DNA from 2 places in the Oceanobacter antarcticus genome. Region 1 is predicted to be linked to the other one. Evidence: predicted binding sites of a transcription regulator. Region 1 holds the regulator's gene; the other holds the start of a gene.
What was found. The regulator sigma-54, encoded in region 1, starts transcription at its own class of promoters, with help from an activator protein. The targets are predictions, from matches to a motif close to TGGCACNNNNNTTGCTNT.
Positions count from the first base shown of each region.

Region 1 (4,595 bases):
ACAAATGACACGCTGAGCATTGAAACCAGCCAACTGCTCTACCAACCGGAATTGGCTACAGCCTCTACGACCAAACAGGTTACCATTCGAAATGGCAACAGCATTACCCATGCAACAGGCATGACTCTGGACATCAAGCGTCAACACCTCGACCTTCAAGAACACGTGAGTACCCGGTATGTACAATAAACTGGCAGCCCTGCTGCTGCTCACCAGCGCCCTGGTTGCCACGGTAGAGGCCTTGCCAGAAGACTGGCAGCAAGAAATGATTATCCAGTCCGACCGCGCCGAACTCGATCGCAAAACCGGCATGGTCGTTTATGAAGGGGATGTGGTACTGACGCAAGGTACCCTGAAAATCGAATCTGAACGCCTGGTACTGATCCTGAATGGCAAAATTCTCGAACAAGCCATCGCCGAAGGTCAACCCGCCCGCTACCAGCAACAGGTCAGCAACAACAAGCCGGTCACTCAGGCAACCGCCAATCGCATCGATTTTTACGCCACCCGCAAGGAAATCGCGTTCAAAGGCAATGCCGAATTACGCCAGGAAAACAACCTCTTCAGTGGCGAACTGATTCGCTACGACATTGAACAGGAAACCGTAACCGCCAGCGGCTCCGACACGCCTGCCGATGGCACGGCTGAGTCGGAAGACAAACAGCGTATCCGGGTGATTATCCAGCCCCAGCCCGACACGGAAGCACAACCATGAAAACGCTCAGGGCGGAACATCTGGCCAAAAGCTACAGCGGCCGAGAGGTCGTTAAAGACGTATCCCTTGCCGTCAGCAGCGGGCAAATTGTTGGCCTGCTCGGCCCCAACGGAGCCGGCAAAACCACCTGCTTTTACATGATTGTCAACCTGGTACAGGCCGACAAGGGACGCGTCAAAATTGACGACGACGACATCAGTCACCTGCCCATGCATGGCCGCGCCCAGAAAGGCATTGGTTATCTGCCACAAGAAGCCTCGATCTTCCGCAAGCTCAGCGTCGAAGACAACATCATGGCCATTCTGGAAACCCGCACAGAACTGCAAAAACAACAACGCCAGCAACAGCTGGAACAACTGCTGGACGAATTTCACATCCAGCACATTCGCAGCAGCCTGGGGATGTCACTCTCCGGCGGTGAACGCCGCCGGGTAGAAATTGCCCGGGCACTGGCCGCCGAACCCTCATTTATTTTGCTCGATGAACCCTTTGCCGGTGTCGACCCGATTTCCGTATCCGACATTATGGCCATCATTCGCCAGCTCAAGGCGCGCGGCATTGGCGTACTGATTACCGATCACAACGTCCGCGAAACCCTCGCAATTTGTGAAAAAGCCTATATCGTAGGCGGTGGACACATTATTGCCGAAGGCAGCGCCGATGAAGTACTCGCCAACGAACAGGTTCGGGCCATCTACCTTGGTCAGGACTTCCGTCTTTGATTCTTACTGGCTTACAGGGCTATGATGCCCGGCGCTGTTTCATTTCGACACCATGAAAAGCATTCCCAGCCTCACAGGCTGGCGTATAATGCACAGACCATGCCGACAACCGATGAACTATAACGCTGTATGAAAGCATCGCTTCAGTTAAAAATGGGTCAGCAGCTGACCATGACCCCCCAGCTGCAACAGGCAATTCGACTGCTGCAATTGTCTACCCTTGATCTGCAACAGGAAATCCAGGAAGCCCTGGATTCCAATCCCATGCTGGAATTCGAAGAGTCCGAGCACGACGACTACACGGATGCTCAGCAAAACAACGGCGATCAGGAACGAGAAGCCGCCGTCACGGCGACAGCGACCGACACAGACGCCCAGGAACTGGGTGAACAGTGGTCGGACGACAAGATGCCGGATGACCTGCCGGTCGACAGCAATTGGGACGATACTTTCCAGACTACCGCTGGCGTTTCCTCCGGCTCAGGCTCTGTCGGCGACGACGACTTTGACTACGACTCCCGTCATGCCACCTCCGACGACCTGCAAGGGCATCTGGAATGGCAACTGAATCTGACTCCCATGAGTGATGTCGATCGCGAGATTGCCACCATGCTGATTGACGGTGTCGACGACGACGGCTACCTCCACACCACCATAGACGACGTACTGGGTTCCATGGATCCGGAATTTGGGGTTGAGGAAGACGAAGTCCAAGCCGTACTCAAACGTCTGCAACAGTTTGATCCGGCTGGTGTTTTTGCCCGCGACCTGCGCGAATGCCTGATCCTGCAGTTAAACCAGCTACCAGCCGACACTCCCTGGCTGGCAGAAGCCAAACTGGTGATCGGTGACTACATTGCCTTGCTGGGCAGTAAAGACTACCCCACGCTGATGCGCAAAACCCGGCTGAAAGAAGAAGACCTCAAAGCCGTCTTGCGTCTGGTTAAGGAGCTGAATCCCAAGCCAGGGGCCGGAATCAGCTCCGAACAGTCAGAATACGTTGTGCCCGACGTGATCGTGCGCAACATCCGCGATGAATGGCGCGTTGAACTGAACCCGGATATTGCCCCAAAACTGCGGGTAAACTCCGACTACGCCTCGCTGGTGCGCCGCTCGGACAGCAGTGCTGACAACGCCTTCCTCAAAGATCACCTGCAAGAAGCGCGCTGGTTTATCAAAAGCCTGCAAAGCCGCAACGAAACCCTGCTGAAAGTCGCCACCAAAATTGTCGAATATCAGCTCGACTTTTTTGAGCAGGGCGAAGAAGCTATGAAACCACTGGTACTGCATGATATTGCCGATGCCGTTGGTATGCACGAGTCGACCATTTCACGGGTAACGACACAAAAATTCATGCACACGCCGCGTGGTATTTTTGAGCTGAAGTATTTCTTCTCCAGCCATGTCAATACCGATGCTGGCGGCGAATGTTCATCAACCGCCATTCGCGCCATGATCAAGAAGCTGATTAGCGAAGAAAACCCGCGCAAGCCACTGAGTGACAACAAGATCGCCGTCGTCCTCGGAGATAAGGGAATTCAGGTTGCACGCCGCACGGTGGCCAAATATCGTGAGGCAATGATGATTCCGCCATCGAATGAGCGGAAACAGTTGATTTGATCGACCCCGTCGATCCTTGTTCGGTTTAAAGCGAGCCATAAGGAGCCGTTTATGAGCATCAATATCAGTGGACACCATGTCGAAGTTACCGCAGCCATGGAAGAATACGTCAAGGAAAAACTGGTTCGCCTTGAGCGACATGCCGAACCCATTACCTCCGGTCAGGTTACCCTGACCCTCGAAAAGGGACGCCAGCTGGCAGAAGCCTCACTCCACGTCAGTGGTGCCGATTTTCATGCGACGTCATCCCATGACGACATGTACGCTGCCATTGACTTGCTGGCCGACAAACTGGATCGGCAAGTGCTGAAACACAAAGAAAAACTGGTTGCCCGACAGCACGGACAAGGCTGACACATGAGCATAGCGATTGCCGATATTCTTGCGCCTGAACGTACTCGTACCGATGTCGCCATGACCAGCAAAAAAAAACTGCTGGAGTTTCTGGCAGAGCTGATTGCTGAAGAAGTGGATGGCAGCTCATCGGATGAGGTTTTTGAACGTCTGCTTGGGCGTGAGCGCCTTGGCAGTACCGGCATTGGCGAAGGTATCGCTATCCCCCACTGTCGATTACGACAATGTGAACAGGCCGTTGGGGTATTACTCCACCTGCGTGAGGCCATCGACTTTGATGCCATAGACCATCAACCGGTCGATCTTGTATTTGCCTTGCTGGTGCCTGAAGAAGCAACAGACGACCACCTGAAAATACTGGCAACCCTGGCAGAAAATTTCAGCCAGAGCCAATATCGCCACCTATTACGCAGTGCGAGCAGCGACCAGGAACTGTATCAACGGGCGCTGGCCGACAACTGACCTTGCCCAAAACACGGAGACAGCACATGCGTCTGGTTGTGATCAGTGGCCGTTCAGGCTCAGGTAAATCCAGCGCACTGGCGGTGCTTGAAGACCTCGGGTTTTATTGCATCGATAATCTACCGGTCGATTTACTGCCAGCACTCGCAGGCTTGCCCTACAGTGCGGAAAAACGCGCCAACGTTGCTGTCAGCGTTGACGTTCGTAACCTGCCCGATGCCATAGAGCAACTGACCCAGGTACTGACCCGCTTGCCGGAGCAGTATCGCCAGGTCGATATCGTTTTTCTTGATGCCACCGAAGAAGTCCTGTTACAACGCTTCAGTTCAACCCGGCGCAAGCACCCGCTCACCAATGACAATATCTCCCTGGCGGAAGCCATTGAGCGCGAAACCGAATTACTCGAACCCGTCGCCAACCTCGCGGATCTGACTCTGGATACGACACGCATGTCGGTACATGAGCTGCGGAGCCTGATCAAACTGCGAGTGGCCGAGAAAATCACTCCAGACATGGCTGTGCTGTTCCAGTCGTTCGGCTTCAAACAGGGCATTCCCCTGGATGCCGACTTCGTTTTCGATGTGCGCAACCTGCCCAATCCCTACTGGCAGCATGAATTGCGCCCGCTGACTGGGCAAGACCCGGCCATCATCGAGTTCTTGTCCGGCCAACAGGAAGTCACCGAACTATTTAATGATATTCAGGCGTACCTGTTGCGTTGG
Region 1 covers NZ_JBBKTX010000007.1:18,613-23,207, forward strand. Annotated here, with positions in the region: gene lptC (LPS export ABC transporter periplasmic protein LptC) at 1-189, shown strand, start outside; gene lptA (lipopolysaccharide transport periplasmic protein LptA) at 179-715, shown strand; gene lptB (LPS export ABC transporter ATP-binding protein) at 712-1,437, shown strand; gene WG929_RS07015 (RNA polymerase factor sigma-54) at 1,567-3,057, shown strand; gene hpf (ribosome hibernation-promoting factor, HPF/YfiA family) at 3,109-3,411, shown strand; gene ptsN (PTS IIA-like nitrogen regulatory protein PtsN) at 3,415-3,873, shown strand; gene rapZ (RNase adapter RapZ) at 3,900-4,595, shown strand, end outside.

Region 2 (4,595 bases), on a different contig from region 1:
AATCATAATCGGCAGTAAGACGAATAACGCCAGCTCGACGGCAGACTTGCCAGAGGCGAGAATCGTTGTGGCAATCTGATCCATGCAAGCTTCCTGAAAGGTGTATTGACTGGCAGCGCAGCTAGGTCGGGCTTCGGGCTGCTCTACTGCGGAAAGCTGAATTTGGCTCTTTTTTGAGCAAATTATTGTTAAATAGAACCACTATTCGCCTCAATTCGCCTCAAATTTGCGCAAACATCGCTCAAGCCAGTCTTTCCCTCGCGACGAACGCCTAAGTCCGACAGGCTCCTGATCCGCCTATGGTACGGAATTGTTGCCGCCAGAGTAGTGGCCCATAGTAGGAGACAGAGTAGGCGACAGAGTCGTGTTCTACTGAGCCAGAGCGGTCTTTGGTGGCAGCGTTTTGGGTCACAGAGTTTTGGGTCACAGAGTTTTGCGGCCGCTGCGGAAGATTAATGCATACCGGTTGCCAGGTAGGCCGGTTGGTCAATCAGATCGGTCACCTGGTGCAGGCTTTCTTGCCACTGATCGCGGCCGATGGGGCCACCAAAACATAAACGCACCGCATCTGGAGGGTTGTTGTCGGTTGAAAAGGCGGCGCTGGAGACCGCGCTGACGCCCAGCTGGCGTAGCTGAACCGCCAGCTCGGAAGGGTTCCAGCCGGAGGCCTTGGGCAATTTTAACCAGAGATGGAATGCGCCTTCGGCTGCCACAATACGCTGCATGCCCAATTGTTCTTCAGCGATCCGCAAGCGGGCAATCGCCTCGCGACGGGTTGCCTTCAACATGGCGTCGGCGGTGCCATCGAGAATCCAACGGCTGACCAATGCATCCGTGAGTGGGCTGGACATCACATTAATTGCCCGCATTGCCGCCGCCACCCGTTGGGAATGCCGCTTGCTCGGTGTGTGCAAAAAGGCAGATCGAACGCCAGGGCCAAAACACTTGGAGGTGCCGGTAATGTACCAGGTCAACTCCGGTGCCAGTTCGGCAAAGCTGGTGGGCGGACTGTCTGCCAGCATGGTGTAGGCATCGTCTTCAATAATCGCAATCGAATAGCGTAACGCCACGTCCGCCAGGACTTCGCGGCGGCTTTGACTCATGGTGCAGGTGGTCGGGTTCTGGATGGTCGGGTTGAGGTAAATAGCCCCGACGGTGCCCTGCTTGCAGGCATCCTCAAACGGGCGTACCAGCGGGCCATCGCTATCGCGTTCCAGGGAATGCAGCTTGATGCCAAATTGCGCGGCAATGGCCTTGATTCCGGGATACGCCAGGCTTTCGACACAGAGCTCCATGCCGGGGTCGATCAGGGTGCTCATCAGGCCGACCAGTGCCGAATGGATGCCAGGGCAAATCAACAGCCGTTCGGCGCTGGCGTCGGGCAGACGCTTGTCCAGCCAGATCAGCGCGGCCTCTTTGTTTTCCTGGGTGCCTCCAAACGCCTGATAGCGCAGCATGGAGTACAAATCCTTTTGTGCCAGAACACTGATGGCGCTGTCGCGCACCTGCTCGATCAGGGTCGGAATCGCCGGTTCGATCATCAGGTTCATGGTCATCTCGTAGCTGCCGAGACTGGGGCGGACACTGGCGGTCTTGCCTTTGACAAAGGTGCCGGAGCCGGGATGGGAGTCAATCAGGCCGCGATTTTTGGCTTCCGCATAAGCGCGGGCGGCGGTGGTGTAGTTAATACCGGTCGCGGCGGCGAGATCGCGCAGGGTTGGCAGCCGGTCTCGTGCCTGCAACCGGCCGCTGTCGACATCTTCAGCGATCAGGTCGGCAATCAAGCGGTAGGCTGGTTGGCCCTTGCTGTTTCTGAGTCGGCGTGTCCAGCGTTGCAATTCGGTATTGTTCATCGCAATAGATCCAATCAATTTTAAGTGATCGTATCACAGCTTTTGATCAGAGCTGGAATATTGCTTTGTAATTATATTGATGGTGTTATTTTGGTGCTATCTCCGGTTTTTTGGCCCTTATTTCGGGCATTTATTCATAATTTAAGCACAATAATTGATGGCTTATTGATCGCATAAAACCGGGTCAGAAAAAATTTAGCGCTTTTTGAAGGGAGACTATTAACGTTTGATTGTATCTTGATTGCAATCAATGTTGGCGATATTGGCAAGCTGATTGCTCTAGTTTGATTGCATTAATTGATCGCATAAGCCGACAGGGTAGCGATCTGATTCTTATATCTAACAGGAGCATGACAATGCCAAAAGTGACTCAGCCAAAACACAAAGACGGTGATTTTTTTGTTGATTACGAAGAAAAGGTATTCGAAGACGTCAAGGCACGAGAAGGTGAGAAAGCCCTGGTCACTTTCCACACCGTTGCGTTCGAAGGTTCCATTGGCCTGGTGAACATGCTGCAAGCAACCCGCTTGCTGCGCAAAGGTTATGAAACGTCCATTTTGCTGTACGGCCCAGGTGTCACGCTGGGGTTGCAACGGGGTTTTCCGACCCTGGGTGATGAAGCCTTTCCGGGTCATCTGAACTACGCCAGCCAGCTGAAAAAATTCATGTCCGAAGGTGGCAAGGTCTATTGCTGCCGGTTTGCCCTGCAAGCCCTGTATGGCCACGGCGAGCCATCCCTGATCGAAGGTATTGTGCCGATTAATCCGCTCGATGTGATGGATCTGAAGTTGCTGCATATGCGTGACAACGCGGTGATTGTCGATACCTGGACTTTGTAGGAGCAACGCGGCCATGACGACCCATCAACAGGTGGTAAGGGCCGCGGCCGTTCAGATCGCTCCGGATCTCCGGAGCCTTGACGGTACGCTGGCCAAGGTATTGGATGCGATGGATGAGGCGGCAGCACGCGGTGTGGAGCTGATCGTGTTTCCGGAAACCTTTTTACCCTATTACCCGTATTTCTCCTTTGTGTATCCGGCGGTGGCCTGTGGTGCTGAACACCTGCGGCTGTATGACGAAGCGGTGGTGGTTCCCGGCCCGGTCACCGATGCCGTCGCAGCGCGTGCCCGCAAGCACAGCATGGTGGTGGTACTGGGTGTCAATGAACGCGATTACGGCAGTCTGTATAACACCCAGCTGATTTTTGATGCTGACGGTCAGCTATTGCTGAAACGGCGCAAGATTACGCCGACCTACCATGAACGCATGATCTGGGGGCAAGGGGATGCAGCCGGACTGACAGTGGCTGCAACCGCCGCTGGTCGGGTCGGCGCATTGGCTTGCTGGGAGCATTACAACCCGCTGGCCCGCTATGCGCTGATGACCCAGCACGAGCAGATTCATTGCAGCCAGTTTCCTGGCTCGCTGGTCGGCCCGGTGTTTGCCGACCAGATTGAAGTGACTATCCGCCATCACGCGCTGGAGTCGGGCTGCTTTGTGGTGAATGCCACGGGCTGGCTGACCGACGAGCAAATTGAGTCGATTACCCCGGACGAAAAACTGCAACAGGCGTTACGGGGTGGCTGCAACACGGCGATTATTTCCCCGGAAGGCAAGCATCTGGCTGCACCGCTGACCAGCGGTGAAGGCATGGTGGTCGCCGATCTCGACTTTGCCCTGATTACCAAACGTAAACGCATGATGGACTCGGTTGGGCATTACGCCCGTCCAGAGTTACTCAGCCTCGCCATTAACGACCAGCCTGCGCAGTATCGCCAGCCACTCGCCGCACCCGCGCTGACGTCTGCTGCTGTTCTTGTTCCGGGAGATCATGATGAATGCCTCAACTGAATCGCAGCAGCACTTGCTGACCGAACTGCAAACTCGTGGATTACGCCTGACGCACCCGGATCAACGCCACGTCAGCCGCCGGGGCGGTGCCGGGCCGTCGGATCATCAGGCGGTGACCATTAATGGCACCACGCTGATGGTGCCGATTTACAGTGAGTCGGCCTGGGAGTCGCCGTTTGCGGTCGCCAGTCTGGAGCAGGGTGAGCAAATCATCCGTCAGCAGGGCGGTCAGCAGATAACGCTTGCAGACGTCACCTTTGCCAGCTCGCCGGGGTTTTATTCCGGGGTGACTGCCGATGGCATTCCGTACTCACAGATTGCCACGTTGCACAGCCGCGATGTGCTGGCCACAACGGTATTGCAAACCTGCATTCGTTACGAAAGTCGCCGCAAGGCCTGCAAGTTCTGTTCGATTGGCCAATCACTGCAGGCCGGACGCACCATTGCCCACAAAACGCCGCAACAACTGGCCGAAGTGGCCAAGGCGGCGGTTGAACTGGATGGCGTCAAACACATGGTGATGACCACAGGCACTCCGGCGACAGCCGACCGTGGGGCCAGCGTCTTGTGCGACAGCGCCCGTGCGATCAAAGCCGCCGTTGATCTGCCGATTCAGGGTCAGTGTGAGCCACCGGACGATCCGGCCTGGTATCAGCGGATGAAAGACGCTGGCATCGACTCTCTGGGTATGCACCTGGAAGTCGTCACGCCGGAACTGCGGCAGCGCATCATGCCGGGCAAGGCCGAGATCAACCTCACCCAGTATATGCAGGCATTTAAAGACGCCGTGGCGGTGTTTGGTCGCGGTCAGGTCAGCACCTACATTCTGGCGGGACTGGGTGACAGCGCCAATGCCATTCTCGATATCAGCTATCGCCTGATAGAGATCGG
Region 2 covers NZ_JBBKTX010000005.1:43,467-48,061, reverse strand. Annotated here, with positions in the region: gene WG929_RS05325 (nucleoside recognition domain-containing protein) at 1-84, opposite strand, end outside; gene WG929_RS05320 (aminotransferase-like domain-containing protein) at 453-1,853, opposite strand; gene WG929_RS05315 (MSMEG_0572/Sll0783 family nitrogen starvation response protein) at 2,210-2,692, shown strand; gene WG929_RS05310 (Nit6803 family nitrilase) at 2,706-3,704, shown strand; gene WG929_RS05305 (MSMEG_0568 family radical SAM protein) at 3,688-4,595, shown strand, end outside.
Region 2: the regulator sigma-54 is predicted to act here: its motif matches at 2,117-2,134, upstream of WG929_RS05315 (MSMEG_0572/Sll0783 family nitrogen starvation response protein).